One region of the Halomonas sp. M1 genome, then DNA from elsewhere that is predicted to be linked to it. Evidence: predicted binding sites of a transcription regulator. Region 1 holds the regulator's gene; each other region holds the start of a gene.
What was found. The regulator sigma-54, encoded in region 1, starts transcription at its own class of promoters, with help from an activator protein. The targets are predictions, from matches to a motif close to TGGCACNNNNNTTGCTNT.
Positions count from the first base shown of each region.

Region 2: P8S54_RS08985 (NCS1 family nucleobase:cation symporter-1) is a predicted target of sigma-54. The motif match lies at 3,362-3,379, and genes of this name have one in related genera.
Region 3: amt (ammonium transporter) is a predicted target of sigma-54. The motif match lies at 3,568-3,585, and genes of this name have one in related genera.
Region 4: P8S54_RS16720 (sugar phosphorylase) is a predicted target of sigma-54. The motif match lies at 3,074-3,091, and genes of this name have one in related genera.

Region 1 is NZ_CP121119.1:907,815-915,334, reverse strand. Features, by position in the region: gene rapZ (RNase adapter RapZ) at 1-514, opposite strand, end outside; gene ptsN (PTS IIA-like nitrogen regulatory protein PtsN) at 592-1,062, opposite strand; gene raiA (ribosome-associated translation inhibitor RaiA) at 1,067-1,375, opposite strand; gene P8S54_RS04160 (RNA polymerase factor sigma-54) at 1,463-2,878, opposite strand; gene lptB (LPS export ABC transporter ATP-binding protein) at 2,984-3,751, opposite strand; gene lptA (lipopolysaccharide transport periplasmic protein LptA) at 3,763-4,254, opposite strand; gene lptC (LPS export ABC transporter periplasmic protein LptC) at 4,263-4,835, opposite strand; gene P8S54_RS04140 (HAD hydrolase family protein) at 4,835-5,377, opposite strand; gene P8S54_RS04135 (KpsF/GutQ family sugar-phosphate isomerase) at 5,407-6,393, opposite strand; gene P8S54_RS04130 (ATP-binding cassette domain-containing protein) at 6,699-7,520, shown strand.
Region 2 is NZ_CP121119.1:1,966,523-1,974,042, reverse strand. Features, by position in the region: gene P8S54_RS09000 (NAD(P)-dependent oxidoreductase) at 1-429, opposite strand, end outside; gene hydA (dihydropyrimidinase) at 469-1,908, opposite strand; gene P8S54_RS08990 (nitrilase-related carbon-nitrogen hydrolase) at 1,943-2,809, opposite strand; gene P8S54_RS08985 (NCS1 family nucleobase:cation symporter-1) at 3,435-4,952, shown strand; gene P8S54_RS08980 (LysR family transcriptional regulator) at 5,013-5,918, opposite strand; gene P8S54_RS08975 (EAL domain-containing protein) at 6,212-7,520, shown strand, end outside.
Region 3 is NZ_CP121119.1:509,921-517,440, reverse strand. Features, by position in the region: gene amt (ammonium transporter) at 55-3,429, opposite strand; gene P8S54_RS02315 (FAD-dependent oxidoreductase) at 3,764-5,005, shown strand; gene P8S54_RS02310 (hypothetical protein) at 5,147-5,356, shown strand; gene P8S54_RS02305 (peptide chain release factor 3) at 5,618-7,207, shown strand; gene P8S54_RS02300 (TatD family hydrolase) at 7,219-7,520, shown strand, end outside.
Region 4 is NZ_CP121119.1:3,646,129-3,653,648, forward strand. Features, by position in the region: gene dsbG (thiol:disulfide interchange protein DsbG) at 1-209, opposite strand, end outside; gene P8S54_RS16715 (TlpA family protein disulfide reductase) at 309-1,124, opposite strand; gene P8S54_RS16720 (sugar phosphorylase) at 1,278-3,041, opposite strand; gene nrdR (transcriptional regulator NrdR) at 3,197-3,697, shown strand; gene ribD (bifunctional diaminohydroxyphosphoribosylaminopyrimidine deaminase/5-amino-6-(5-phosphoribosylamino)uracil reductase RibD) at 3,697-4,866, shown strand; gene ribBA (bifunctional 3,4-dihydroxy-2-butanone-4-phosphate synthase/GTP cyclohydrolase II) at 4,940-6,106, shown strand; gene ribE (6,7-dimethyl-8-ribityllumazine synthase) at 6,111-6,599, shown strand; gene nusB (transcription antitermination factor NusB) at 6,596-7,099, shown strand; gene thiL (thiamine-phosphate kinase) at 7,134-7,520, shown strand, end outside.

The DNA.
Region 1 (7,520 bases):
CAAATGACTCAAAGGTGAGGGTTAGCTGGTCGCTATGCTGATGGGCGACTTGATCGGTAATACGGCGACGTAAGTCGTGCACCGAAAGCCGTGAAGTGTCGATCATGAGATCAGCAAGGTCGCGTATCTCAAGCAGCGTTTCTTCTTCTTTGTTAATGGCTTCCTCAAGCGTCATGTCGCTATCGCGAGTTAGCGGATGTCGACGACGTGTAGCGGAGTAGCGCTCTAATAAAATTCTTGCATCGGTGGTCAGGTAAATTACCTGGAAACGAATCTGCCGCTGATTGAGCTCTTCAAGTAGCGTTGGCAGGCGCTCAAGAGCTGCTGGCAGGTTACGGGCATCAATGCTTACCGCTAAATGGGTACGCCCACCCTGAACACGCAGCTCATCTACTAAAGAGCCAAGCAGCATCGCGGGTAAGTTGTCGATGGCGTAGTAGCCAAGATCTTCTAACGCTTGTAAGGCGATAGATTTACCGGACCCAGAACGGCCGCTAATGATCACCAATTGCATAGAGTTTCTCTTGGGCTGCCAAAAAATTAATGAGGCTTAAAATGAAGAAAGGTAGCGGCTAGCGTCGAGGTAGACGCTTAGTGCGCCGATTTTTCACGGATTTTTGAGGTGATAAGCTCAAGAAGTTCACGCTGGCTAGTACTTTTCCGAAGCTGTTGTCGCGTATCAGCCTCGTTCATGATGGTGGCAACTTGCCCAAGTAATGCTAAGTGCGTGTCGTCAGCTTCTTCCGGCACCAACAAGACAAACACCAGATCGACAGGGTCGCCATCAATGGCATCGAAATCGACTGGCTCGGCAAGCTTTAAAAAGCCGGCAATAGGGGCGATGCAGTGGGGGCTTCGAGCATGGGGAATGGCAACGCCATTACCTATACCAGTACTTCCCAGGCGTTCGCGACCAATTAAACGGCTAAAGACTTCCTGGCTATCCAGGCTAGGGGTGTTTTGGGCAATAAAGGTGCTGAAAAACTCCAGCACCCTTTTTTTGCTGCCCCCGGGCACGTCGTATAGCACGCGCTCCGGGGGGAGTATGGTTTCCAACGTCATTGAATTAACGCACACCAGCGCCTTGGGCGCGAGCTTGTGCTTTTTCCTTGTGTTTAACGAGTTGACGATCGATCTTATCCGCTAAAGCATCAATAGCGGCGTACATGTCATTATCTAATGCTTCGGCGTGAAGATCAGCCCCGGCTGCGTGCAGAGTGCAGGCAGCTTGCTGTCGCTCTTTCTCAACAGATAAGGTCACTTGTACTGTCGTAATGTTGTCGTAGTGGCGCTCAACGCGCGCTAGTTTTTCATTTACGTAGTCACGCAAGGCGTCAGTCAGATCTACATGATGACCAGTGATATTTACTTGCATTGACGTGCTCCTTATCCATGGGACTGTACTTCGATTGTAACCCTTTTTACGCTGTTGCAAAGCCCTATAGCGGTGTTTCCTTGTTCGCTAACGTAAACGGCGCCGTTCACTTGAAGAGGGAATGCCCATTGACTCTCGATATTTGGCGACTGTGCGCCTTGCAACACTAATTCCGCCTGCTTCCAAGAGCGTCACCAAACGGCTGTCGGAAAGCGGCTTGCCCGGTGGCTCATCTTGCACCAACTTCTTAATCCGCGCGCGGATAGCGGTGCTGGAGTGGCTGTCGCCACCATCTTGGCCGCTGACCTGGCTGGAAAAGAAATACTTGAGTTCAAATACTCCTCGGGGCGTATGAATATACTTTTGAGTGGTCACCCGGGAGATGGTGGACTCATGCATCTCCACGGCTTCGGCTATGTCCGCTAAAATTAACGGTTTCATCGACTCTTCACCATGCTCTAAAAAGCCAATCTGGCGCGCGATAATTTCTCGACCCACTCGCAGCAGCGTATCATTTCGGCTCGAAAGGCTTTTAATTAGCCAGCGGGCTTCTTGAAGGTGCTCTTTAAGGAACTGGTTATCTTGGCTTTTATCAGCACGCTTTATCAAGCTTGCGTAGTCAGGCTGAATGCGTAGCCGGGGCAACGCTTCTGGATTAAGTTCCAGGTGCCAGCCTTCATTATCGTGCCGCACGACCAAATCTGGGGTTATATAGCTATCATCGCTGTCGCCGTAGGCACTGCCGGGGCGCGGGTCAAGGCTGCGAATGAGGCGAATAACATCATCGAGTTGTTCATCATCCAGGCTCAAGCGTCGTTTAAGCAGCCGTATATCGTCTTTGCCGAGTGCCTCAAGAAATTGACGCACCAGCCGTTTGGCAGGTACTAAAAGCGGCGTCTCCTCGGGGAGCGTGGCTAGCTGAAGCATTAGGCACTCGCGTAAGTCCCGCGCGAAGACCCCGGTGGGCTCAAACTGCTGCAAGCGCAACAGGGTGTTCTCTACTTCACGCTGGCTTAGGCCGTCCAGGCCCTGAGCTTTTAAGCCTTCGCGGATGTCGTTAAGCGGCTGAGTGATGTAGCCATTGGCATCGAGGGCATCGATCAAGCTTTCGGCAATAGTGTGCTCACGTAGCGTGAAGTCGGTCATGGCAAGTTGCCAAAGCAGGTGACCGTGCAGGCTTTGTCCTGCTGCCTGGCGCTCAAAATCAGGCCCTTCGCTGCTACCGCCCGTGCTGCCCATATCTTGGTAGGTGTCGGACCAGTCACTATCCACAGAAAGCTCACTAGGGATACTTTCAGCCCATTCTGCTTCCGGCGTCTCGGTGACCGCCTGCTCGCCAAATTCATCCTCTTGTTCCAGCATTGGGTTAGCGTCGAGCGCTTGCTGAATTTCTTGCCGCAGGTCGAGTGTTGAGAGCTGGAGCAGCGCAATTGCCTGCTGCAGCTGAGGTGTCATGGTCAGCTGTGTGCCGATACGCAGTTGAAGAGAAGCTTTCATGACCATCTGAGAACCACTCGTTAATCAGAAAGCTCCACCCTAGTGCGAGTTATCCTCAGGTGCAAGTGCAATAAGCATGCCATTAAAAGTAATTAGTCGGTAGGCGCCTGTTTATAGGCGGAAATCAGCCCCGAGATAGACGTCGCGCACCTTCTGGTTATCGAGGATAGACTGTGGGTCGCCGCTAGCAATGATTTGGCCATCGCCAACGATATAGGCGATATCGCAGATATCGAGCGTGTCTCGTACGTTATGGTCGGTGATGAGGACACCGATATGTCGCTGTTTGAGCGCGCGTATAATCGTTTTGATATCACCCACTGAAATAGGGTCTACGCCTGCGAACGGTTCATCTAGCAGAATAAACACAGGCTCGGTTGCCAGTGAGCGGGCAATTTCAACGCGCCGACGCTCGCCACCGGATAGGCTCATGCCCAGGTTGTCGCGGATATGGGTAATGTGGAAGTCTTCAAGTAGCGACTCTAGACGCTGTTCACGGGCGCTACGGTCAAGCTCCTTTCGAGTTTCAAGTATTGCCATGATGTTGTCGGCGACCGAAAGCTTACGAAAAATAGAGGCTTCCTGGGGCAGGTAGCCAATGCCTGCAATAGCCCGTTCATGCATGGGTGCGCGGGTGAGGTCTAGATCATCAATACCGACGCTGCCTGCGTCAGACTTAACCAACCCAACGATCATATAAAACGAGGTGGTTTTACCCGCTCCGTTCGGGCCGAGTAGCCCCACAACGCTGCCTTGGGTAATCTCTAGGTTAATATCTTTCACCACCCGGCGACGCTTATAGCTTTTAGCCAGGTGATGAGCATAGAGCGTTTTTACCGGAGCAGTTTCGTTAGTTGCTGTGGTGCTGGGGGTTGTCACAAATGAACTCCCTATTGCGCGGGCTGTAGGGTCATGCGAATACGCTGTGATTCGCTTCCGTCGACTTCTGAGCGGGCCTGCACGACCTCTCGGTCAATGAAGTATTCCAAGCGCCCCCCCTGGAAACGATCACCTCGTTGGGTAAGCTCTGCCTGATCGATGAGCTCAACCCGGCGTTCGGCGACATGATAGATAATGCGACGTGCCCAGCCTTCCATGGGTGTTGTTTCACCGTCTAGCTGGTTCCGTAGGTAAGCGCGCTCACCCGTGGCGATTGCGCGGGCAAGTTCGCCAGCATCATTGCGCTGAATTTCGACACGCTCCCCGCGAAGCTGCATCTCACCCTGGCGAATATTAACATTGCCGCTATAGACTGCCGTGCCAGCGAGCTGATCAAGATCTAAGCGGTCTGCTTCAACTTCAACCGGCGCTTGCGTTGTTTGGGCAGCCGCTGAGAGCGGCACCGCTAGGGCTAAAAGCGCGGTGCAGATTAAAACTTTCATAGCGACTCCTAAGGCGTCTGGGGGGCGGGCGGGTGGATGCCGCGCACATTATCGGTTAAGCGAACCTGGCTAGTGTCAAGCCACACATCCATGCGTGAAGCGCTGATCCGCTGTGGCGGTTGCTGCAGAAGTACCGGCACGTCGCTCCATGCATGGCGTGTCATGCCGTTATAGTGTAATAACTCTGTATCCAACTGCCAGCCTTCATCCGGTGCCAATAGTCTGGCTGCGCCGGTTAATGTCAGCGCGTGTGTGTCCGTATTGAGCGTGCCTGCGTTGGCGGTAGCTAGCCACTCTCGCTGTTCACCATCAAATAGTGTTACTCGGGGCGAGGTGGCTTGCGTCATGGCCCGCTGGGGGGTATGAACTAAATAGGGCGTGACCAGCGACTGTTGAATAGCACCCGTTTCGCCAAACAGAGTGATTTCAGCGTTTTCTAGCACATGGCCAGGCTCATCGGCTTGAGCATCTGGGTCTGGAGCGATGTCTTGCGGGCCGCGGGGGTCTATCCATACCAGCAGGGTGCCCAGGGCAACCACAACCCCGGTTAGCCAGACGCGCTTTTTAACCCGCCGAGTCATTACGAATGCCTGTGTAGATAGGTGTCCATCACGGCATCCCAGTGGCCTTGGGACATGAGCAGCGTATCGCAGATCTCACGAACCGCGCCGTGGCCACCAAGGCGATCGGTGATCCAATCCGCGTGGGTGTGCATGTAGTCGGGTGCATTGGGAACGGTAATGCCTACTCCAGAGCGCTTGATAGGGGCCAAATCCGGTAAGTCGTCGCCGCAGTAGGCAACTTGCTCTAAAGTGATGTCAAGGCGCTTGCAAAGGTCTTTGAGTGTGGCGAGCTTGTCTTCACAGCCTTGATGGACATGGGTAATGCCCAGAGACGCGGCGCGTTGACTGACCATGGTAGAGTCTCGGCCGGTAATCAGCGCCACATGAATACCAACGCGTTTTAATAGCTTTAGGCCGTGGCCGTCCTGGGTGTGAAACGCCTTAATCTCAATGCCATCCGCTTGGAAGTAGAGCCGGCCATCTGTCAATATGCCGTCGACATCAAGAGCGAGTAGACGTACACGACGAATGCGATCAAGTAGAGCATCAGGTAGGGCCATAGAGCCTCCTTGTAAGTGTTCAATAGTTTTCAGATAACGCCGCTAATCAAAAGATCATGCATATGTAAAGCGCCGATAGGTCGCTGCTGTTCATCGACCACGGCAAGCGCAGTGATACGGCTATCTTCCATGATCCGAACAGCTTCTGCAGCAAGCACATCAGGCCCAATACGTTTCCCAGGCCGTGTCATGACATCGTCAACACACACCTCTCGCAGGTCATGAAATTGATCAAGGGTGCGGCGTAGGTCGCCATCGGTATACACGCCGGCTAAGCGTCCATCGCTATCGACGACACAGGTGAAGCCAAGGCCTTGCCGGGTGATTTCCAACAGGGCATCCCGAAGTGGGCTACCCAGCGCAACTTGGGGAAGGCGAGCACCGTCATGCATGACGTCTTTAACACGCAGTAGCAAACGTTTGCCTAAGCTGCCGCCAGGGTGAGAGAGGGCAAAGTCTTCAGCGGTGAAGCCGCGAGCTTCTAAAAGTGCGACGGCAAGTGCATCTCCTAGCGCTAGCGCTGCGGTAGTCGAACTGGTAGGCGCAAGGTCGAGCGGGCAAGCTTCTCGCTCAACACCACTGTCCAGGTGGGCATCAGCATGTTTAGCCAGCGTGGAGCCGGGGCGGCCGGTCATGCTTACCAGGGGGGTGCCGAGTCTTTTAAGTAGCGGTAAAAGAGCGGTTACTTCGGCCGTTTCGCCAGAGTTCGATAGCGCTAATACCACATCGGCACGGGTAATCATGCCAAGGTCACCGTGGCTAGCTTCCCCTGGGTGGACAAAAAAAGCAGGTGTTCCAGTACTGGCAAGGGTAGCGGCTAACTTGCCAGCAATGTGGCCAGATTTCCCCATGCCGGTGACCACTACCCGGCCTTGGCAGGCAAGAATCAATTGACAGGCATGATCGAAGCCTTCGTCAAGCTTCGCCTGCAGGCCCCCAATAGCGGCTTGCTCAATTTGCAGGGTGCGCAGCGCACTTTCACGCAGCTGGCTGGGTGTAGAGGGTGGCTGGCGCATGATGTTGATAGTCTCGTTAGCGTTCAAAAATGAATAGGTAAGAATAACATCTCGTTGCGCTTTATAGGTAAAGCGCTTCGTCGCTTAGCCGCTTAAAAAAGCGGCAGGATCCGTTGCAGTGGCCTGAGATAGTGACAACGAGAGGTGCTGTTACTGCACGCTGTTACTAAAGATAGTGTTAGGATACGATGTTCGATAATATTTAGAAAACACTGTTTCTTTAGCGATGAATTCTACACTAAGCGGTGTGCGGTGATCCTATACTAACCCGCTACGGCGAGGCGACAATGAAGGTCAATCAGCCTATGACAGATGTTCCCTTCATAGAAATTGAAGATTTGTACTTCTCTCGGGGCGATCTCGATATTTTCCGGGGGATCAACATGACGATCCTGCGGGGGAAGGTGACGGCTATCATGGGGCCAAGCGGCACAGGTAAAACAACGCTGCTTAAGCTTATTGGCGGCCAGCTGACGCCAGACCGGGGTCGAGTTTTGATTGATGGTCAGGATGTCCATCGTTTGTCACGCAAGGCCCTGTTCGCGCTGCGTAAACGGATGGGCATGCTATTTCAAAGTGGCGCGCTTTTTTCTGATCTTGATGTGTTTGAAAACGTTGCGTTTCCTCTGCGGGTTCATACGGACTTACCTGATGCGATGATTCGTGACCTTGTGTTGCTCAAGCTTCAGGCCGTTGGGCTTCGCGGTGCTCGTCAGCTAACGCCCGCAGAACTTTCGGGCGGTATGGCGCGTCGCGTGGCGCTGGCGCGGGCGGTGGCGCTAGACCCAGAGTTAATCCTCTATGACGAACCGTTTGTAGGACAAGACCCCATTTCCATGGGCGTTTTAGTGCAGCTAATCAAGCGGCTAAATCAGGCGTTAGCGCTTACGTCGGTGGTCGTTTCTCACGACATAAAAGAGACGCTGAGCATTGCCGATTACCTATACTTGATTGCCGATGGTCAGGTCGTTGCCCATGGCACCCCCAAAACGTTGGATACTAACCAGGATCCGCGAGTTAGTCAGTTTATTCACGGCGAACCCGATGGGCCTGTGCCGTTTCATTATCCCGCTGAGAGTTTCTATCGCGATATTCTTGGGCAAGCTTCGGTCACAAGGGCAGGATAA
Region 2 (7,520 bases), 1.1 Mb from region 1:
AGTGGTAGCGGCGCGTTTGAACGGGTGGCCCTCAAACTGCATATTGTCGGTGGCGTGGCGCTGTAATAAACCGATGAGCACCGGCTGACACTCAGCATCATGGTTACGCACACAGCTGCGTTCGCAGAGGATTTCGGTGGGGCACACGCGGGCACAGCTGCCGCCCAGAATGTTGGCCTCCAGAATGGTTTCAGCCGCGCCGTTGATGTTGCTTTCACTGATTTGGCGGATAAAACTGGGAATGTCGATTTCCGACGGGCATGCCTCCACACAGGGCGCGTCATAGCAGTAAAGGCAGCGCTGGCTTTCGATGATGGCTTGGCGCGGCGTCAGCGGTGGGTGCAGGTCGCTAAAGTTATGCTTCAGCGTCGCTGGGTCGTAGGTGCCGACCTCTTTTGCGCTGGGTAAATGATCAAGTGAATGGGTCACGGTTTTTCTCCATTGCTCTGTTCTTTCAGGGGCAGGGCTTTAGCGCGTTACCGCAACGGGCGCATTTAGCTCAGCGCGTTTGGCCAGTAGCTCGAAGACGCCGGGGTAGGCGGGGCGCGCTAAGTAGCGGCCTGCACCCCGCTCGGCGTGTAGCTCGCCGTCGCGCCATGTCCACTTGCCTTGGCTGATGGTGTGGCGGGCGATGCCGCGCACCGTTTTGCCCTCAAAGATATTGAAGTCGACGTTCTGGTGGTGGGTTTTGGCAGAAATCGTCCGCGTACCGTTCGGGTCCCAGACCACAATGTCGGCATCGGAGCCGACCTGAATCGCGCCTTTGCGCGGGTAGAGATTAAAAATTTTGGCGGTATTGGTGGAGGTCACGGCGACAAACTCCTGGGGCGAGAGCTTGCCGGTATTGACGCCTTCATCCCACAGCACGGCGAGACGATCTTCCACCCCGGCGGTGCCGTTGGGAATCTTGGTAAAGTCATCTTTACCGGCGGCTTTCTGCTCTTCGCAGAAGCAGCAGTGGTCGGTGGCGGTGGTTTGCAAATTGCCGGATTGCAGGCCATGCCAGAGCGCTTCTTGATGGCCTTTGGGGCGGAAGGGCGGGCTCATCACGTGGGCGGCGGCGGTGGCCCAGTCCGGGTGCTGGTACACGCTGTCGTCAATTACCAAGTGACCTGCTAAGCACTCGCCAAACACCGGGTGGCCCTGCTGGCGGGCGTAGGCGATTTCATCTACGGCGTCTTTAGTAGAAACGTGCACCAAGTAGACCGGCGCGCCTAAGGTGCTGGCAATGCGAATGGCCCGGCTGGCGGCTTCGCCTTCCACCTGAGGTGGGCGGGAAAGTGGGTGGGCTTCTGGCCCGGTAATGCCTTGAGCCAGCAGCTTCTGCTGCATGTGGTAGACCAGCTCGCCGTTTTCCGCGTGCACCGTGGGGATGGCTCCCAGCTCCAGGCAGCGCGAAAAGCTCTCCACCAGAATGTCGTCGGTGGCCATGATCGCGCCCTTGTAGGCCATAAAGTGCTTGAAGCTGTTAACCCCGTGCTCGCGCACTAAGGTGCCCATCTCCTCTTTAACGCTCTCGTCCCACCAGGTAATCGCTACGTGAAAGGCGAAATCGGTGGCGGCTTTTTCTGCCCAGCCCTGCCAGGTTTCAAAGGCTTCGAGTAGGGACTGACCGGGGCTGGGAATCACGAAATCGATAATAGTGGTGGTGCCGCCCGCCATGGCTGCAGCGGTGCCGGTGTAGAAGTCTTCGCTGGCGACGGCGCCCATAAACGGCATCTGCATATGGGTGTGGGGGTCAATGCCGCCGGGCATCACCAGCTGGTCGCTGGCATCAACGATTTCGCAGCCTTCAGGCACGTCTAAATCGGTACCAATGGCGTGGATTTTACCATCGACACACAGCACGTCGGCGCGGTAGGTATCGGCGTGGGTGACGACGGTGCCGCCCTTGATTAATAAGCTCATGGTTTGCTCCTTAAAAAAATCTATGTAACAGGGCTTATTCGCCGTCGGTCAGGCGGGTGTAGGTCTCGGGGCGGCGGTCACGGAAGAACTGCCAGTTGTTGCGCACCTCACGCACCATGTCCAAATCGATCTCGTGTACCAGCAGTTCGTCTTCGGTTTCGCTGGCCTGGGCTTCGATTTTGCCGCGGGGGTTAACGATGTAGCTGGAGCCGTAAAAGTCGCCGATGTTCCATGGGGCCTCAGTACCCACGCGGTTAATAGCGGCAATAAAGCAGCCATTGGCGGCGGCGGAAGCGGGCTGCTCAAGTTCCCACAGGTATTGGGAAAGCCCCGCTACGGTGGCGGATGGGTTGAAAATCACTTCAGCACCGTTGAGTGCCAGTGCTCGCCAGCCCTCGGGGAAGTGGCGGTCATAGCAGATATAAACGCCAATTTTGCCGTAAGCAGTATCGAACACCGGCCAGTTGGATTGACCCGGTTTGAAAAAGTATTTCTCCCAAAAACCGGCCACTTGGGGAATATGGGTTTTGTGGTATTTGCCTAGGTAACTGCCGTCGGCATCGAACACAGCGGCGGTGTTGTAGTAAACGCCGGTCTCGGTCTCTTCATAGATAGGAACGATGATCACCATGCGGTGCTTGGCGGCCAGCTTCTGCATCATCTGGCAAGTGGGGCCTTCTGGCACTCGCTCAGCGGCGGCGTACCACTTTTCATCCTGGCTTGGGCAAAAATAGGGTTGGTTAAATACTTCTTGAAAACAGAGTACCTGCACGCCTTGTTCGGCGGCCTGCTCAATCATTGGCAGGTGCGCTTCGTTCATGGCATCGCGAATTGCGGCAGGGTCTAGGTCAGTAGTGGTTTTAAGGCTCATTTGAATTAAGCCAATTTTCATTTTCTGCATATTACAGCCCTCTCTTTTCATACGCGCCAACCGCATGCGGGCGCATGGGTTCGTTACCGGTTAAGTGGAGAGTTAGTGTTTAACTCCTACCAAGTACGATGGCTGCGTGGCGTGCAGTGGCGCTGCCCTTCGCTTTTTTATATAGCGTGAGAGGCTAGCGATTATTGTTATTTCCTAAAGTTGTCATATTTGACAGCTTTTTGAACATAGACTGTTATGTGGTGTGTTTTCAAGATTTTTTTGAGTTTTATTTAACTCTTTGATTTGTTAAATTTTTTATAGCGATTATGACTTTTTTTACTAAATTGGTGAAAGCATGCACGTTAATGGTGTGTTTTTTAAATTCATAAAAAATAAGAGGTTAATAAATTTTTGGCGGATTTTTTTAATTTTAACAGCATCTTTTTGGTGCGATTTTTTATGGAAGAACTACGCTGATTAGTGGTTTGTAAAGCCACAAGGCGAATAATAACAATCACGCTAACAGGTTCTGTATGTCTGTCGGATAAGTCAGCTTCTTGATCAATAAGTTAATGGCATTGTCGTTGTTTTAGGCACGCTTATTGCTCTGCATAAGACTGATACCGTGAATGTAACGGGCAACAGCGCTGCTGAGGAGAATAAAATGACTGGCTCAACCTCCCAAATGGTGGATAGAGAGGGATTAATTGAACTTGATGTAGGTAAAGACGTACGCGATAGCCCACGCTTTAACGAGGATATTGCCCCCACAAAGGCGGCTGAAAGAACCTGGAGCAAATGGAATATTGGTGCGCTGTGGGTAGGTATGTCGATCTGTGTGCCGACCTATACGTTAGGCGGTGTGCTAACCGCCTATTTTGGCTTAAGCGTGGGAGAGGCGCTATTTGCCATTCTCTTGGCCAATATCATCGTGTTGATTCCTCTTACCTTAAACGCTTTTCCTGGCACGAAATTTGGCATTCCCTTTCCCGTCGTACTGCGCTCATCGTTTGGTATTTTAGGCTCTAACGTGCCGTGTTTAGTACGGGCGTTAGTAGGCTGTGGCTGGTTTGGTATCCAAACCATGTTTGGCGGTCTCGCTATTCACCTGCTGCTCTCTGCGTTAATTCCTGCCTGGGCAGCCTTGGGTGGCATTGGTGAAGTGATCGGCTTTTTTGTCTTTGGGGCGATGAATCTGTATGTGGTGATTCGTGGCGCTGAATCGATCAAATGGCTGGAAACACTGGCCGCACCGTTACTGTTGGCGGTGGGGATTGGGCTTATGATGTGGGCATGGCCGCATATGTCGATGACAGAGCTGCTGGCTCAGCCGCCATCGCGCCCTGAAGGTGCGTCGGTTTATGGTTACTTCTTTGCTGGCTTAACCGCTATGGTAGGTTTTTGGGCCACGTTGTCGCTGAATATTCCCGACTTCAGCCGTTTCGCGAAAAGCCAAAAAGACCAAATTGTAGGGCAAGTGATGGGCTTGCCGCTGACCATGTTCTTTTTTGCCTCTTTGGGTGTTGTGCTCACCGCTGCATCTGAGACGCTAGTGGGTCAAACTGTTGCTGACCCCGTGCGCCTGATCGGCTATATCGACAGCCCCTTCTGGGTGGTGTTAGCCATGTTATTTATCATCATCGCCACCATTTCCACGAATACAGCCTCCAATATTGTTTCACCGACGAATGACTTCCAGAACATAGCGCCTAAATTTATCAATCAGACCCGCGGTGTGTTGATGACCGGGGCGGTTGGTGTGGTGCTTATGGGCTATGACCTGTTGCAAAAGGCCGGGGTGATTACCCAGGGGGTGTCGTTGGAGCAAATGTACTCTAACTGGCTGCTGGGCTACTCCAGTCTTCTGGGGCCGATAGCGGGTATTATGGCAGTTGATTATTTTCTGATTAAAAAGCAGCGTCTAGACGTGCCCAGCCTCTATATGGATAACCATGCGTATCCTGCGGTGAATGTAGCGGGATTTATCGCTTTCGGTGTGCCTGTGGCGCTGACGTTGCTTTCACTATTAACCGGCACCATGAACTGGTTCTATGACTACGGCTGGTTTACTGGCTCAGCGTTGGGCGCGATTGTTTATTATGTTGCAAGCCAAGCGTTAGCCACCTCATCTCAGGTGGGCCCTACGCCGCTAGACGCAAGTGAAGCGGTAAAACAGCCATAAGACGTTACTAACGCTTGATCAGCAAAGACAGCGCTCGGCCTTTGGCTGGGCGTTGTCGGTTTAGTCTGGCTGTTTGAGAAAGCTTAAAAATGCATTAACCACTCGGTTGGGACGGCGGTCGCGGCGGGTGATTAACACAAAGGGCGTAAGATAGTGTTGGGTGGCTGCATGGAGCGTGCGCATTTTGCCCGCTGCAACCCATTGGGCGGCAACGTGTTCCGGTAAAAAGCCGATAAAGCGTCCGGTGAGAATCAAAAAGGCAGCGCCTTCGCGGTCGGAGGCCGACGCCTGTGGGTTAAGCGTGTCGTGGGCTATACGCGCATCGCTGGGCAGTGGGTAGCGAGGGGTGATGGCTGGCGCATGGGCAATCTCTGCAGCGCTTATGGCGTCGTCAGGCTGTTCATAAAGCGGATGATCGGCTGAGCAGTAAAGGTAGGAGGGCTCATCATAAAGTAGGCGAGTTTCCAAGCTGGTGGGCAGGTTCACCGCAGGCACCACGCCAACCTGTAAGTGGCCGTCCATTACTCCGCGGATGACCGCATCCGAAGGCTCCATGTGAATATTAACCGTAACGCTGTGATGGGGGGCGGTCAGCTCCGCCAGTGCATGGGTAACGTGCATGTCGGGCAGCGTTACTAAGTTGTCGGTAATGCCGATATTCAGCTCGCCTTTGATGCTGTGGTGCAGGGAGTTAACGTCGCTTTTAAACGTCTCCAGCGCCGTCAGAAGCGTCAGGCCTGCCTGATAAATCTCTTTGCCCTCTTCGGTTAAGCTGAACCCTCCGCGCCCGCGCTGGCAGAGTGAAAAGCCTAAACGGCCTTCTAGGTCGTTCATGTGCTGGCTAATGGCTGAGCGGCTAATCCCCAGGGCAGTTTCGGCCGAGGTAAAGCCGCCGCACTCCACCACGGTTTTAAAAATACGCACCAAGCGTATTTCATAGTCGCTCATTTGGCCTAGAGTGGGCATGGTGCTTTTATATCCTTGAAGAAACCTAGCAAAATTAGCTCTTTAATGGCTCTATTACATTGTAAACTAAGCCTATATCCAATTTAATCGTAGATAGAGCTGTACGCTTAACGTTATTCAGTGGGGTATTGTCCCTGTGCAAAAGAGGGCCTGCATTCCCGTTGTTAACATAATTATAAGGATTTTAAGGCACCATGCCGCAGAGTTTGCCGCCGTCATCGTCTTTGTCTTCCAACGCTTTTCCTTTATACCGGCGTCAGCGCTGGGGGAGCATTGCGCTTTATTATGCGGCCATGGTGGGGCTGCTGGTGCTGTTTACGTGGGTATTAAGTGATCAATACCATCAAGAGGTCAACGCCTCCCGAGATCGCAGTGCGACCCGTGCGGAGCTGGTAGGGGAGTGGGTAAGCACCACGTTTGCTCTGAGCGATCAGGTGTTAATGGATGTCTCTCAGTTGCTTGAGCCTCCCATGACCCCTTTTTCTACGGAACACCGCCATTTTGAGTCGCTGCTTCAAAAGCGCCGCGATAGCCTGCCGATGGTCGAAGAGATAAGCATCATCGATGAGCATGGGCAGCTACTGGTCAGTTCTAACTTGAGTCATCCTCCCGGCTTTGATACCCGTGGCACGGCGTTTTTCCAGACGTTTCAACAAACGCCGCAGCTTGAACAGCTGGTAACCCCTCTCTATTGGTCAGCCTTTTCACGCGACTACCACATTTCCCACGTGCGGCGACTGCGAGGCTTAGAGGGACACTTCAGCGGGTTGGCGGTTGTGCAAATTGCTCCCCGCGTCTTGGACAGTGCTCTGCAGCGCTTAAGCATGGGAGCGGGTGAGAGCATCGCCATCATTGATACCCAGGGACAATTAGTGGCGCGCCGTCCAGGGTTAGATGATCAGACTGCGCTGGGGACGCCTATTGATCACGCGCGTATTACCCAGTTTTTAAACAGCGCTATGCCTAGCGAAAGCATGCGCATCGTCTCGCCGCTGGAAGGCGATGATCGCTTGTTCTGGCTGCACCGCGTTGAGGGATTGCCGTTTGCCGTGGTGGTAGGTGAGAGCATGCGTCAGGTGCTGGCGGGCTGGTGGCAGCGGCTATGGATACTCAGTGCCATTTTGGTGTTGATTGGCCTGCTGGGGGGCTGGGGCTTACGCCACTATCTCAACCGCCTACAGCTTGAAATGCAGCTTTATCAGCGTATGCAGGAGCGAGAACTGGCACGGGCAGAGGCGCAGCAGCGAGAAGCGCGGCTACAGGCGCTGGTCTACTCCATCCAGGATATGATCTTTGTGTTTGATAGCCAGGGGTGCGTGAGCTACGTTCACGCGATTCATCAGCACCGGCTGCTTAAGAATGTTCATGACATTACCGGAAAACACTACAGTGATGTGTTGCCTGAGGAGGTGGCGAAGGCATTTTCCAGCGTCTTTTATCGCGTACGGCGTCACCGGTATGCTGAGGAGCTTGAGTATTCGCTGACATTTGAGGACGAAGTGAGATATTTCGCTGCCACTGTCAGCCCGTTAAGTGATGCTAGCGGTGGTTTTGATGGGGTGCTGGCACTGGTAAGGGATATTACCCAGGCCAAGATGGATG
Region 3 (7,520 bases), 400 kb from region 1:
CCCTTAGCTTAATTACCTTTGTTTTGCATTGTCACCTTATCCTCTAACGTCATTCTATCTTGGCATTACCCTTATGCTATTGTCAGTTGTTTCTGTAATAGCCTCTGGCCTGCCCAGCAGATAACCTTGTGCGTACTCAATTCCTAATGATTTTAGCGTGTCCAGTGTGTCCTGAGTTTCGACATGCTCGGCAATAGTATCGATTTCTAATGCTTTTCCCACCGCGTGAATTGCTTGTACCATAGCCTTGTCAATGGGGTCGTGGTGAATGTTGCGTATAAAGCTGCCATCAATTTTTATATAATTCACGGGTAGTTGCTTAAGATAGCTAAACGAAGAAAGCCCTGTACCAAAATCGTCTAATGCGAACTTGCAACCGAGCGCTTTTAGCGATTGGATTAATTCGCTGACTTTTGAAAGCTGCGCAATGGCAGTGCTCTCGGTAATTTCAAAGCATAAGCTTCCTGCTGGTAGGCCCGCTTTACGTACTTGTTGAATCAGTTCATGGCAAAAAGCACTATCTGAAAGTGATTCTCCGGACAAGTTAATGCCCCAATAGCCGATTTCGTTATCATCTGAGCCGCGGTGTCGATCCGTTAGCCATGCAAGCGTATTGCGAATTACCCAGCGATCAATCCGTGTCATAAAGTGGTAACGTTCGGCGGCAGGTAGAAAACTGCCGGGCGAAATAAGTATGCCGTTTTCCTCGAGACGTAACAGTATTTCTTGGTAGCCAGGTTTTGTCCCACAAACGGCGCTGACTGGCTGAGCAAAAAGTCGGAAGGTGTCATTATCAAGAGCGTTTTGTAACCGTTGAATCCATTGCAACTCGCCATGGCGCTCTAATAAATGGCGGTCACTGGGTTGATGGCTATGAATGCGGTTTCTTCCGGCTTCTTTGGCGATGTAGCAGGCGGCATCAGCGGCATGAAGGGCATCTGATAAGTGCATAGGGTGTGCAGGTGTGATCGGCACCAGGCCAATGCTAACGCCAATGCCAAACGTGTGGTTTTGCCAAACAAACCTATAGCATTCGATGTCAGTACGCACTGCTTCACAAATATGTGCGGCTTTGTCTAATGGGCAGTCTGGAAGAATAAGCGCAAACTCATCACCGCCAAGGCGAGCAACCGTGTCACTGTTGCGCACGTGGGTTTTTAGTTTTACCGCTACTTGCCTTAACAGTTCGTCGCCCGCTAAGTGGCCGCAGGTGTCATTAACAATCTTGAACTGGTCTAGATCTAAGTAACAGAGAACATGCGAGTGCTCTGGGTGTTCGAGCAGCTTGGTTAACACGGTTTCAAATGCACGGCGGTTGACTAATCCGGTTAGATTATCGTGAGTTGCTTGGTAGTTAAGCTGTTCAGAGAGTTTTTGTGTCAAGCTTACGTCTTGGAAAACAACCACGGCGCCTAATGTGATGCCCCGCCGAGAGCGAATCGGTGCTGCACTGTGTTGGATTGGGTGACGCTTGCTGTATCGGTGTAATAATTGGCAGTGTTCGCTGTATTGAACGGCTTCGTGCTGGGTGAGCACCTGGCGGGCAGGGTTATTAATCAGCTGCTCGTTAACGTCATCATATAATTGATAAACTATTTGTATCGGCTGATTAATGGCATCCTCCAATGTCCAGCCGGTGAGCCGTTGTGCTTCTGTATTCATAAAGGTGATGTTGCCGCTTACGTCACAGGTAATCACTCCGTCGCCGATGGATGCCAGTGTTATGCGAGCAAGGTCCCTTTCTCGATTCAGTTGTTCCTGAAGCTGTTTGCGTTCGGTGATATCTCGCACCATGCCTGAACACTCCGAGGCCGAGCCAATGGCGCCTTCGCTTACCTGAATCTCTAAGTAGCGCACCTGCTGCTCTTTTGTGCGTAGTTTAACTTCATGACGTGCGCCGGGGTGGAGGGTGTTATTGGGAAATAGTTTGCTGACGGGTTGGCCAACTAGCTGTTGAGCGTTTACCCCAAATAAAGCTTCTGCGCCGGGGTTTAGGCCGGTTAGAGTGCCGTCAGACTGCCATGTGATCACACCATCGCGTAAGTTGCGGAGCATCACTTGCGTATGGCCTACGGCGCGCTCAAGGGCGGCGGAAACCCGGTTGTAGCCAGCGGCAATCTCGCCTACTTCAGTAAACGGGTCGGCGTCTATGCGTTGGTGCATATCACCCTGCCGCTCGTGTTGTCGCATATGCTCAAGGAGCTGGTGAAGCTCATTTTTTGCGCCATGCTCTGCCAAGTTAAGACCCATTTTTTCAGCGTCTTCAGAGACACGCAGGGGTAAAAAGCGCTGTGTTACGCTGAAGAGCAGCCAGGCGATGCCAAAGCTCCATGCACCACAAACCATCACGCCGATCAATTGGATTCCAAATTGGTCTGTTCGGCTCAGCGCGGTGCCTAAAGTACTCATATCGGCAAACCAGGGAAGTGCTAATGTTCCCCAAACGCCCGCCACTAGGTGGGCAGGTATTGCGCCCACTGCATCGTCAATGCGGCGCTTTAACAGCCACTCGCTCGAAAGAACCATAAGAACGCCGCTGACACTGCCAAGTAAAAATGCGGCTGATAGTGAAAGGACGTGTACCCCTGCAGTTACTGCCACTAGCCCTGCTATTGCGCCGTTAATTGCGTACATCACATCGGCATAGCGTCGTATGCGCCAGCCCACTAGCATGGCTGATAAGACTCCGCCTACAGCACCCAGTAGGGTATTGGCGAGAATGCTGGGTACTGCACTGCTAAGCGTTAAAGTGCTTCCTCCATTAAAGCCAAACCAGCCTAAAATCATGAACAGGGCACCAAGCATCGCGAGCGGCAGATTTCCTGCAGGAAACGTGGCGGGCGGTTTATCAGGCTGGAAGCGCCCATGCCTTGGGCCAATAACTAATACGGCGGCTAGCGCCACCCACCCACCGACACTGTGAACTACTGTTGCACCTGCGAAATCGACGAAGCCTAGTGCTGCTAGCCATCCAGGTGATCCGCCTAGTAGGCCGCCCCATGCCCAGTGGCCAAATATGGGATAGATAAGCAAAGCGATCCAAAAGGCCGTCCATAGGTAGCCGATAAATGTCATTCGCTCAGCCACAGCCCCCGCCACGATAGTCGCTGCCGTGGCACAAAACATGGCTTGAAAAATAAAGACCGTTATCAGCCAGCTGTTTGCCGATTCAAGATCCCAGCCAAACAATGATGTGCCAATCCAGCCTGAGTGGGAGGCTCCAAACATCATCCCAAAACCAGCAAGCCAAAACACACTTACGGCGATGGCAAAGTCCGCTAAGTTTTTCATGGCGACGTTGATGGCATTTTTAGTTCGTGTTGTGCCAGCTTCAAGGCACAAAAACCCCGCTTGCATAACGAAAACTAATGCGGCTGCCCACAACACCCAAAGCGTATCGATTAACGTAGTGTCAAAACCGTAAGACATTGGCAAACCCTTGTGCAGTATTGGTGCGTATTCAGCACTGCTATGGTGCTACTAGCTGTCAGGCCCGCTTCATCAAGCCCTGATAGACCTTTTCGTTACGCACACTGATAGATGGGTAACCGTGGTGCTGATAGATATTAAGCAATTGTTGTGCCGCGTTTAGTAAAGTCATCCGTATTTGTGTTTTTTGCGACATGAATATCTAAAAATACACTAAAAAACAGTTTTTATGACTGTGTTAAAGCTTGTCAGATAGTGATATTTTTCAATAAGTTACTTGCGCAGCTACCTGGGCTTATATGCGCAATCATTGTTAAGAAAGGAGTGCATCAAAATGGCGCGTCAATCGGTGGTGTTAGGGGCAGGAATGGTAGGCGTCAGCATTGCATGGCACTTACAGCAGCGTGGTCACCAGGTGACACTCGTCGATCGCAGCCAGCCTGGCCGTGAAACCTCCTTTGGTAATGCGGGCATTATTCAGCGGGAAGCAGTTAGGCCTTACCCCTTTCCTCGGGACATGAAGACGATTCTCAGCGTATTGCCGAATAACCGTGTGGATATTCGTTATCGCCCGGCGGGCATGTTTAACGCAGCATCACCTTTGCTGAGCTACTGGCACCACTCATCTTCGCGGCTTTATAAGAAAATTATTCCTGAGTGGGCTTCATTGATTGAGCTCTGCTTAGAGACCCATGGGCCAATGATTGAAGCCGCTGGCGCGGATCATTTAGTTCGCCGTGAAGGGTGGTTGGAAATTTATCGTACGCCTGAAAAGCTTGCCAAACGTGTGAAAGAGGCAGAAGAGGCGCGAGCGCTATATAACGTGCAGTTTGCGGTGTTAGATCGTGCTGCTCTGACTGCGAAAGAGCCGGATTTAAGCAGTGATATTATCGGGGCTATTCATTGGCTCGATCCATGGACAGTTGCCGATCCGGGTGGGCTAGTAGCTGCATACGCTGCTTCGTTTGTTGAGCAAGGCGGACGAATCTTGCAAACCGATATTAATGGTTTCCAGCAAGAAGGAGAGGGTTGGAAAGTCGATACTGCTGCTGAAACGTTAGAAGCCGATGAGGTTGTCGTGGCGCTTGGGCCGTGGGCAGGTGAGTGGATGAAAAAATTGGGTTATCACTTCCCGACCTTTGTTAAGCGTGGTTACCACATGCACTATGCAACGCAACCCAATGCTAAGCTTAATTACTGGCTGATGGACGCAGAGGTGGGCTATTTGCTGGCGCCTATGAACGCGGGCGTGAGGCTGACGACAGGCGCAGAGCTTGATCGACTTGAGTCGCCGGCTCATGAGCAGCAGTTGGGTGCCGCCGAAAAAGTGGCTCGCACCGTTTTTCCGCTTGGCGAGCGGCGCGACGCAGCTGCTTGGAAAGGCGCACGCCCATGCTTGCCGGATATGAAGCCGGTGATTGGCCCAGCACCGCGTCACCCAGGGCTGTGGTTGGCATTTGGCCATGGCCACCAAGGGTTTACGTTGGGGCCAGCCACAGGACAGTTGCTTGCCGATATGATGGAAAATAAGCCAACGGCTATCGATATGGCGCCGTTCCGCGCAGACCGTTTTTAATTAGCACGGCAGAGGGTATTAAAGCTGCCCTAGAAAGCGACCTATCGGATGAGATGTCTGAACCTAGGTGATGAGAAATTTGGTGTGAAGGTCTCGGATTTGCTACGCTTGAAGCGTATTTTTTGAAATGTGAGGTGAAATATGGATGTTGCCGCAAGCAATGCAGTAAGCACCGCTCTGTACATGAACCAAGCGCAAACCGCTGAGCAAGCTCAAATGCAAGTTTTTAGAGAGGCACTTGAGGATCAGGCTAACCAAGTAACAGAGGTTCTGGCATCATCAACTGCGGGTGCTGAGCCGGATCTTGCGCAAGAGGGTAGCCTAGGTACTCAGGTCAATACATTCGCATAGATGTTTTGCAAAGAGCTATCGTAAAAAGCTATCAAAAAGAACTTTCAAAGAGGCCTCGCGTAAGCAGTCGCTTTTTTGGAATGTACTATTTCAAACGTCGGTTATCCGGCGTTTTTTTGTGCGTTGTTTTTGCTTGAGATACATGGGCGTCACCTCGTGGTATGCCGTTATAGCCTAGTTGCGTTACCATATGCCCACTCAAGCGCCGCTGTTGTACGCGCTTCCCCGGATTGAATATTGCACCATCTTTCAGAGAGCCTAATGTCTGACGCTAACATAGCGCGCGAAGCTGAACTGCGCCGTACCTTTGCTATCATTTCACACCCTGACGCGGGTAAAACAACTATCACTGAAAAGCTGCTGCTGTTTGGGAACGCTATCCAGATGGCTGGCTCGGTGAAGAGTAAGCGCAATGACCGTCATGCTACTTCTGACTGGATGAAGATGGAGCAGGAGCGGGGTATCTCGGTAACCACCTCGGTGATGCAGTTCCCCTATGGTGGGCGTATTGTAAACCTGCTAGATACGCCAGGGCATGAAGACTTCTCCGAAGATACTTACCGCACGCTGACAGCGGTCGATTCAGCGTTAATGGTGATTGATGGCGCAAAAGGGGTTGAGGATCGCACCATCAAGCTGATGGAGGTGTGTCGTCTGCGCACTACGCCTATCCTGACGTTCATCAATAAGATGGACCGTGATATCCGCGACCCCATTGAGGTGATGGATGAAGTAGAAACCGTATTAAACATTCAGTGTGCGCCGATGACCTGGCCAATTGGCATGGGACGGCATTTCAAAGGGGTGTATCACCTCTATAACGACGTCGTTCATCTGTATACACAAGGTCAGGGTAGTCGCATTCCTGACGATAAGCGTATTGAAGGGTTAGATAACCCTGAAGTGGATGCTGTGTTGGGTGAAGAGCAAGCAGAAGAACTGCGTATGGAGGTTGAGTTAGTACGCGGTGCGTCCCATGAGTTTGACCTTGAGGCTTACCGCCGCGGCGAGTTATCACCCGTTTATTTTGGTACTGCCATGGGGAACTTTGGCGTACGCGAAATGTTGGATGGCTTTGTAGAGCATGCCCCGGCGCCCCAACCCCGCAATACCGATACGCGTGAAGTGACCGCTCACGATGAGCGCTTTACCGGTTTTGTCTTTAAAATTCAGGCCAACATGGACCCGAATCACCGAGACCGCATTGCCTTCTTGCGCGTATGTTCGGGAAAGTATGAGAAAAACATGAAAATGCGCCATGTGCGTATTGGTAAGGATGTGAAAATTGCCGATGCGTTGACCTTTATGGCCTCGGATCGCTCGCAGGTAGAAGAGGCGTGGCCGGGCGATATTATTGGTTTACACAACCATGGCACTATTCAGATCGGCGATACCTTTACGGTGGGTGAAGATATGCGCTTTACCGGCATTCCTCACTTTGCCCCGGAGCTATTTAAGCGTGTGCGCTTAAAAGACCCATTGAAAATGAAGGCACTGCAGAAGGGGCTTCAGCAGCTTTCAGAAGAGGGGGCTACTCAAGTATTTATGCCGATGGACAATAATGACTTAATTTTGGGTGCGGTAGGTACGCTCCAGTTTGACGTGGTCGCCCACCGGTTGAAGGAAGAGTACAAAGTTGACTGCCTGTATGAAGGCGTCAACGTGCAAACGGCGCGCTGGGTATATTGTGAAGATGCCAAGATGCTGGAGGAGTTCAAGCGCAAGGCCAGTACCAATTTGGCAATCGATGGGGGGGGGTATCTTACCTACATTGCGCCAACCCGGGTTAACTTGCAGATGACCCAGGAGCGTTGGCCCGACATCCGCTTCCAGCCGACTCGCGAGCATTAAGCTCACTGCCTATGTTGATAGATGCCCACTGCCACCTCGATTTTGCCGCGTTTGATGATGATCGCCTCGATGTTATCAATGCGGCCAAAGCGGTGGGTGTGGGCCATTTTGTGGTGCCGGGTACCACACGAACTCGCTGGCCCAATGTGCTTAAGCTAGGGGAACGCTCGGATGTCAGCCTGTGTCTAGGCTTACATCCCTATTTTATCGCCGAGCACCAGGAGCAGGATCTTGATGCTCTGGAGCAACAGATTGCGGAAAATAAGCATTTCGTCGCTGTCGGTGAGTGCGGCATCGACGGGCGTTTTACAAA
Region 4 (7,520 bases), 1.0 Mb from region 1:
TCCATTAACGTACCGACAATCGCGTGCTCACCATCGGGTGTTAAGTAGATCGCCATGTCCTGGCCCTGTACGCTGGCGCCATAGCCTCGAATTCCGCCGGGTGCCTCGAACTGACCGTGAATCGTTAACCCCTGATTGCTCAACGCCTGAACCGGCGCGGGAAGGTCTTCGGCATAGCTTAGCGGGGCAGCGCCAAGGCCCGCTAACATCACAAAGCGGCCTAGGGAGGGAAGCCTTAAATGGGAAAGAGTAAAACGTTGCATAACCGTATCCTTAATTAATGTTCAGCATCGTGGCGCTGAAAAACGCTATCTTAAACGCTCTAACCCTTGTTCTAGGGTGGCGCGGGAAAGCTCACCGAAGTGGGTGTTCACCAGTTGGCCTTCGGCATTGTAGTAAAGCGTGGTGGGCATGGCATGGGCGCCAGTAGCTTGACCCAGAGCATTGGCTGGATCTTGCCAAACATTTTCCAACGAAAACGCATGTTGGTTCATAAATGACGCTATTTGCTGGGCGCTTTCCCCTTGGTTTACAAACACAAAGGTAATGTCCTGTTCAGCTTGTTGGGCTTGCTCAAACACGGGCATTTCACGGATGCAGGGAGGGCACCAACTTGCCCAGAGATTCACCACCATTGGCTGCTGCTCTTGCTGTGCAAAGTGGGGAAGACTGGTCGTGATGCCTTCCTGAGTGGTTAAAGCAATGTCAGGTAAAGGACGGGACTGCTGCTCAATCAGGGTCGACCCTCCAACAATTAGGCCCCAGGTGAGACCGCCCACCATTAACGCACCGCTAAGCGGGATGCGCTGGCGGGGGGAGCGCCACAGCGCCCAGCCCGCGTAGCCTAGCGCAGCAACGAGCCCTCCCAAAATATCAAAGCCACCGTCGCGAATGTCCAGGCGGGCTAGAAGACTGTCGTACTCTCCCCAATAGCGAATAACAAAAACGCCCCGTGCGGCAATAATCGCGACAAACAGCACGGTAAATAGCGTATCGCTCACTGCGACGCGGTGTCGCTGGCCGATGAGTGCCCCCGCCAGAAGCGCGAGCAAAAAGGCTAACCCAATGACGAGTTGATGAAGGCTAAACCCCATAGGGCCAATCGCAATGCTTTGCTGCAGCATAATTAACTACAATCCTTAGTAATGATCCGTGCCACAGTGTGTCACTGCGTGATTATTTGGCGATTATGTTTTTCTGCACTGAGACGTTATGCCGCAATGCAAGCTTGAAGATTTCTATCCAAGTGCTGGTTGTGTTTTATCAATTGGCCTTGGTCAGTTAATAGCCGCCAGCCAGCGTACCGCATAAGGGGATAAAGCGGCTTTTTCCTCTCCTTGGCTATTGGGATTCAAGTCTTGCCAATCATGTAGGCTGAGCGCCTGGTTAACCGCTTCACCCGCGCGCTCTAGTGGAAGCTGTGTGTCGGTAACGTTGAAGAGTGCTAGCAAACGACGGCCGTCGCTAAGCGGGCCACGCTCAACCGCTAATAAGTCAGGCGGGCTTGGCAGCACACGCTGAGCAGCATGCGGATGGAAGCAGGGCTCGCTGCGGCGCAGTTCCAGCAAGTGGTTAAGCGTATTGAAAACTTTATGGGTGGGTGTAGAGGGGTTTTCAAGCAGCAGTGCCAGCTCATCACGCTTCCAGCGCCGCCGATTAATTGAGCGAAGACGCCCGCTGCGTTCCACGCCTTCTACGTCATTCAGCGTGCCGGTCAGCGTATGCAGGTAGAGCGCAGGAATGCCCTGTAGGCTCAGCATAATGGCTTGGCTACATATAAAACGGGCAATTTGCCATGGATCTGGCCCCCGCCGCGTGCCACGCATGGCTTCAAACCAGGTAATGTTAATTTCATAGGGGGTATCGCTGCCGTCGGGGTTGCTGCGCATGCTGACGAAGCCGCCAAAGCGGTGCATTAGTTCCAATAGGGCATCTCGCTCATGGTCACGCAGCAGACCTTCCAGCGGGCGTACGCCAATACCATCATGGCTGGCAGTAAAGTTTAAGTAGGTGCACTGCTTGGGCAGCACTGGCAGGTTGGCGAGCCAGTGTTGGAGAGTGGATGCTTCACCTCGGGTTAATGTGTGCAACAGCAGTGGCGGCAGGGCGAACTGATACACCATATGGGCTTCGTCGGGTGCCCCCTCGGGCAAACGCTCTAAGCCAAAATAGCTGATATTTTCTGCATGAGGCACGTTGGTTTCGGTAATCAGCAGGGTGCCGGGGGCTATTTCGTCCACAATGGCTCGCAACAAGCGCACTACCGTATGGGTTTCCGGTAGGTGAATGCAGGACGTGCCCAGACGCTTCCATAAAAATGCCACTGCATCTAAGCGAATAATGCGCACGCCTTGCTGAAGATAAAAAAGCAGGATACCGACAAACTCGAGTAATACATCGGGATTCTCAAAATTTAAGTCGATTTGATCTTCCGAGAAAGTTGCCCACAGGTGGCGGGTTCCCCGCCGCGTAGAAACGGGCACTAAAAGCGGGCTGCTGCGTGGACGTGTCACTTGGGTAACATCGGTTTCCGGGTCTACTTCAATAAAGTAGTCCCGCCCGGGTAGGCTGCCGGCTAAGTAGTCCACAAACCAGAGCGATTCCCGTGAAACATGGTTAAGCACCAAATCTGCCATCAGGTCATAGTGGCTGGCCAGCTCGCGAATATGTGTCCAGTCGCCCAGCGTCGGCTCTACTTCCCGGTAATGGATCACTGAGAAGCCGTCATCGCTGCTCCAGGGGAAAAAGGGCAATACGTGCACCCCGCTAATCCGCTCGCCCAGGTAGCGTTGGAGAAATTCACTCAGCACCGCAAGGGGAGGGGCGTCTTCAGCGACAATTGTGTCGCCGTAACTGATCACCCACTGGTCTTTCTCGCTCCATGTTGGTGCGTCGGGGGCGGCTGTTGCTGTCTGCAGCGCCGCTGGTAGCCTAGGTCGAAAATGCGCAAGATGCTGCTCTAAGCGCCGCTGAACCTCGCCTGCCCGCGGGCCGTAAAGGTGCGTTAAATAGTGATGTACCGTCTGCTCGAAAGGGGTCATGCGGGCGCTCTCCTAAACAACGTGCGACAAACGCTGCAGCTTGTGTGCCAAATCGTTACAATGCTAGGTTAACGCCGCGTTGAATAAATATGCTTTTTTGTGCTGTTAGCTGCACGTACTGATAATCTGCACGTACTGATAATAGGTTGACTGCCATGCATTGCCCTTTTTGTGGTGCTAATGATACTCGAGTGTCCGATTCTCGGCTGGTAGCAGAGGGTGACCAGGTGCGTCGGCGTCGCCAGTGTGCCAGCTGCCATGAGCGCTTTACGACGTATGAAACCGCCGAGCTCATCATGCCCCGAGTGGTGAAGTCTGACGGATCTCGGGAGAGTTTTAACGAAGCCAAATTACGGGCAGGAATGCTGCGCGCGCTGGAGAAACGTCCCGTAAGTGCCGAAGCGATTGAGGCGGCGGTTGAGCGTATTCGTCAATCGCTGCGCGCCAAAGGGGACCGAGAAGTTAACGCCCGAGAGATTGGCGAGGCTGTTATGCAGGCGTTAAGCAATTTAGACCAAGTTGCCTATATTCGTTTTGCCTCGGTGTACCGTAAATTTCAGGATTTAGACGAATTTCGCGCTGAAATAGACCGGCTTTCCCAGGAGCCTGATCAAGAGCGATCGGTGGCCACTCACCCTAATGGCGGTAAGCAGTAATGGGCGCTGAGCCACGCCACGCTGCGTTCTCTTTACAAGATCATAAGTACATGGCGCGGGCGCTTCAGCTCGCCAAGCAAGGGCTTTATACCACCGACCCAAACCCCCGCGTGGGCTGCGTTATCGTCCGCTATGATGAAAGCGATGAGGGGCGAGTGGTCGGCGAAGGCTTTCACATCAGCGCCGGCGGCCCTCACGCTGAAATACACGCACTAAACGCAGCGGCTGGCTTAGCCCGCGGGGCAACCGCATACGTTACGCTGGAACCTTGCTCCCATACCGGCCGCACTGGGCCATGCGCGGTGGCGTTGGCAGAGGCCAAGGTCTCCCGTGTGGTTGTCGCGATGGTCGACCCCAATCCACAGGTAAGTGGGCAAGGTATTAAGCGGCTACAAGCCGATGGGGTGACCGTTGATGTAGGCCTTTTGGAAGCGGATGCACGGGCGCTAAACCCTGGTTTTATTTCCCGTATGCAGCATAAGCGGCCTTTTGTGCGGCTTAAAATGGCGATGAGCCTTGATGGGCGTACGGCGATGGGGTCAGGTGAGTCCCAATGGATTACCGGCCCCGAAGCGCGTAGTCAGGTACAGCGGTTGCGGGCGCGTTCCAGCGCTATTTTAAGTGGCGTTGAGTCGTTGATTATGGACGATTCACGGCTAACCTTGCGGGCCGACCAGCTGGCGCTGGCGAATGCCGATGAGGTGGTTAAACGCCAACCGCTGCGCGTTATTTTAGACTCCCGGCTCCGCTTGCCGCTGGCCGCCGCTTGTTTGCGCGAGCCAGGACGCACGCTGTTGATTACCACCGAGCAGCACAGTGAAGCGAAACGCCAAAAGTTAGAAGCGGCGGGCGCGGAAATAGTGGTGTTTCCTGCCGACCAAGGGGGGCGCATTGCCCTGGCTGACATGCTGCACTGGCTAGCCGATAATGAGCAGGTTAATGAGCTGCTGGTGGAAACAGGCGCAACGCTGGCTGGCGCGCTGTTAGATGCCAATTTAGTTAACGAACTGCAGTTATTTGTCGCCCCCACGCTGCTCGGTGGTGAAGCCAGGCCGCTGTTTGCCCTGCCGGGGTTAACCCGCATGGCAGACCAAAAGCGGCTGACGATTAAAGAGATACGCGCGGTTGGGCGTGACTGGCACATTATTGCCGAACCTGATACTGACTAGCGCAAGAATGCATAGCAAGGTACCCTGACGCGCGAAATCGCATGCAATGCGACCACTTTATTTTGGAGATTCCATGGCGCACTTCTCTTCTGAGGGGCTATCCCCTATCGCTGAGCTGGTGGAAGACATTCGCCAGGGCAAAATGGTGATTCTCATGGATGATGAGGATCGCGAAAACGAAGGTGATATCATCATGGCGGCCGAAAAAGTCCAGGCCGAGCATATCAACTTCATGGCGCGTTATGCGTGTGGCCTTATCTGCATGCCCATGACCCGCGAGCGTTGCGAGCAGCTTAATCTGCCGCTCATGGTGCGGGACAATGGTTCCGGTTTCGGGACTAAATTTACGCTCTCTATCGAGGCAACAGAAGGCGTCACAACGGGCATCTCTGCGGCAGATCGTGCTCGCACCGTGCAAGCGGCTGCAGCCCCCCACGCCAAGCCGACCGATATCGTACAGCCAGGACATATTTTTCCGCTGATGGCCGAACCGGGTGGGGTTTTACGTCGTGCTGGTCATACTGAAGCGGCCTGTGATCTTGCGGCTTTGGCAGGCTGTGACCCCAGTGGGGTTATCTGCGAAATCATGAATGATGATGGCAGTATGGCGCGTCGCCCCGAGTTAGAAGTGTTTGCCAAGAAGCACGGTATTAAAATCGGCACGATTGCTGATTTAATTCACTACCGTATCGTCAATGAGCAAACCATTGACCTGATCGAAACCTCAAGCGTTAATACTGCCCATGGCAAGCTGGCGCTGCATGTATTCCGCGACCGTATACAAGGCGCGCACCACTTAGCACTGGTGAAAGGGCAGCCCACCCCAGAGCAAGCTACCACGGTTCGCGTGCATTTGGCCGATACGCTGCGGGATGTGCTCGGCTTACTGAAGGGCGAGCAGTGCCGCTGGGACGCTCAGCGTGCGATTAGCGAAATTGCCCAGGCACCCGCTGGGGTGTTCGTTCTGATCGATGATGGACGCCCGCATCAGGATTTTAAAAATCAGCTGGATATTTTCCTCGACCGCGTGCGTCAACCGCGCACCAGCGATTCAGACGGTTCCGGCAACTACTTAACGATTGGTACCGGCTCGCAAATTCTGCGCCATTTGGGCGTGGGTAAAATGCGGCTACTTAGCTCCCCGTGGAAGTTCTCGGCCCTCTCCGGGTTTGATCTCGAAGTCGTCGAGCGCCTGGGGCCTAATGACACGGCGTATGAGCCAACTTCTCAGCAGGAATAAATTGATGCAATCCCTTTCGCAAGTTGAAGGCACTTTTGTAGATGTTGATGGCCGCTATGTCATCGTCGTTGGGCGGTTTAACCACCATGTGGTGGATAGCTTGGTGGAGGGTGCGGTCGATAGCCTGACCCGCCACGGTGTTGATGCTGAAAACATCCACATTGTTCACGTGCCCGGCGCCTGGGAACTGCCGCTGGCGGTAAAGCGCGTGCTTAAAGTCATGCAGCCTGATGCGGTGATTGCCTTGGGCGCGGTGATTCGTGGTGGAACGCCCCACTTTGAATACGTAGCGGGTGGCTGCAACACAGCCATGAACCATCTCCAGCTTGAGTTTGATACACCGGTGGCAAATGGTGTGTTGACGGTTGAGTCTATTGAGCAGGCCATCGAGCGTGCGGGTACCAAAGCCGGTAATAAAGGTACTGAAGCAGCCATGGCAGCGATGGAAATGGTCTCGCTGCTGCGTGCGCTGCCGTTAGGAGACAACCAATGAGCGAACGTCGTGAGCGTAAGCCCTCTGCTGCGCAGCAAGGGCGCCACGCCGCACGTGAGTTGGCGGTTCAAGGGCTTTACCAGTGGCAAATGACCGGTAAATCCATCACCACTATTGAAGCTGAGTTCCGTAGCCAAGTGGCTGATGACGATCTGGAAGATCACGAAAACTGGGTCAAGGTAATGGAAATTGCCGACAAAGCGCTTTTCCATGAGCTGTTGCACAATACGGTGCGTTTTAAGGCAGAACTCGATCGTGAAATATCCCCGTTGCTGGATCGCCGTTTAGAGGATCTGGACTCGGTGGAGCTAGCGATTCTACGCTTGGGTGCTTACGAGCTTTCCCGCCGAATGGAAGTGCCGTACCGTGTAGTGATCAACGAAGGCGTTGAGCTGGCTAAATCATTTGGCGCCACCGACGGCCATAAGTACGTGAATGGCATTCTCGATAAGCTGGCAAACCGCTTACGTAGTGCCGAAGTCAGCGCTCGCCGTTTATAAGCGAGCGGCCTGATCAAGCGTTTAAGGGGCCTTTGTGCTTGCCGAATTTGAATTGATTCGACGCTATTTTATGTCGCCGCAGGAGGCGCAAGCGACTGACGGCGTTGCTCTTGGAAATGGCGACGATGCCACGCTATTGGTGCCCAAGGCAGGGCAGCAACTGGCGGTCAGCGTCGATACGTCCGTTATCGATGTCCACTTTCCCAGCGATGCCCCCGCCTATGCGGTAGGGCACCGCGCTCTTGCCGTTGCGTTAAGCGATTTGGCCGCGATGGGGGCGACTTCGCGCTGGTGCTTAATGGCGCTAACCCTCGATCAGCGGGTATTTGCAGAGCATGCCGCCGCTGAACAGTGGCTAGCGGACTATGCAAAAGGATTTCATAACCTTTGTCATCAGCATGCTACAACGCTGGTGGGGGGC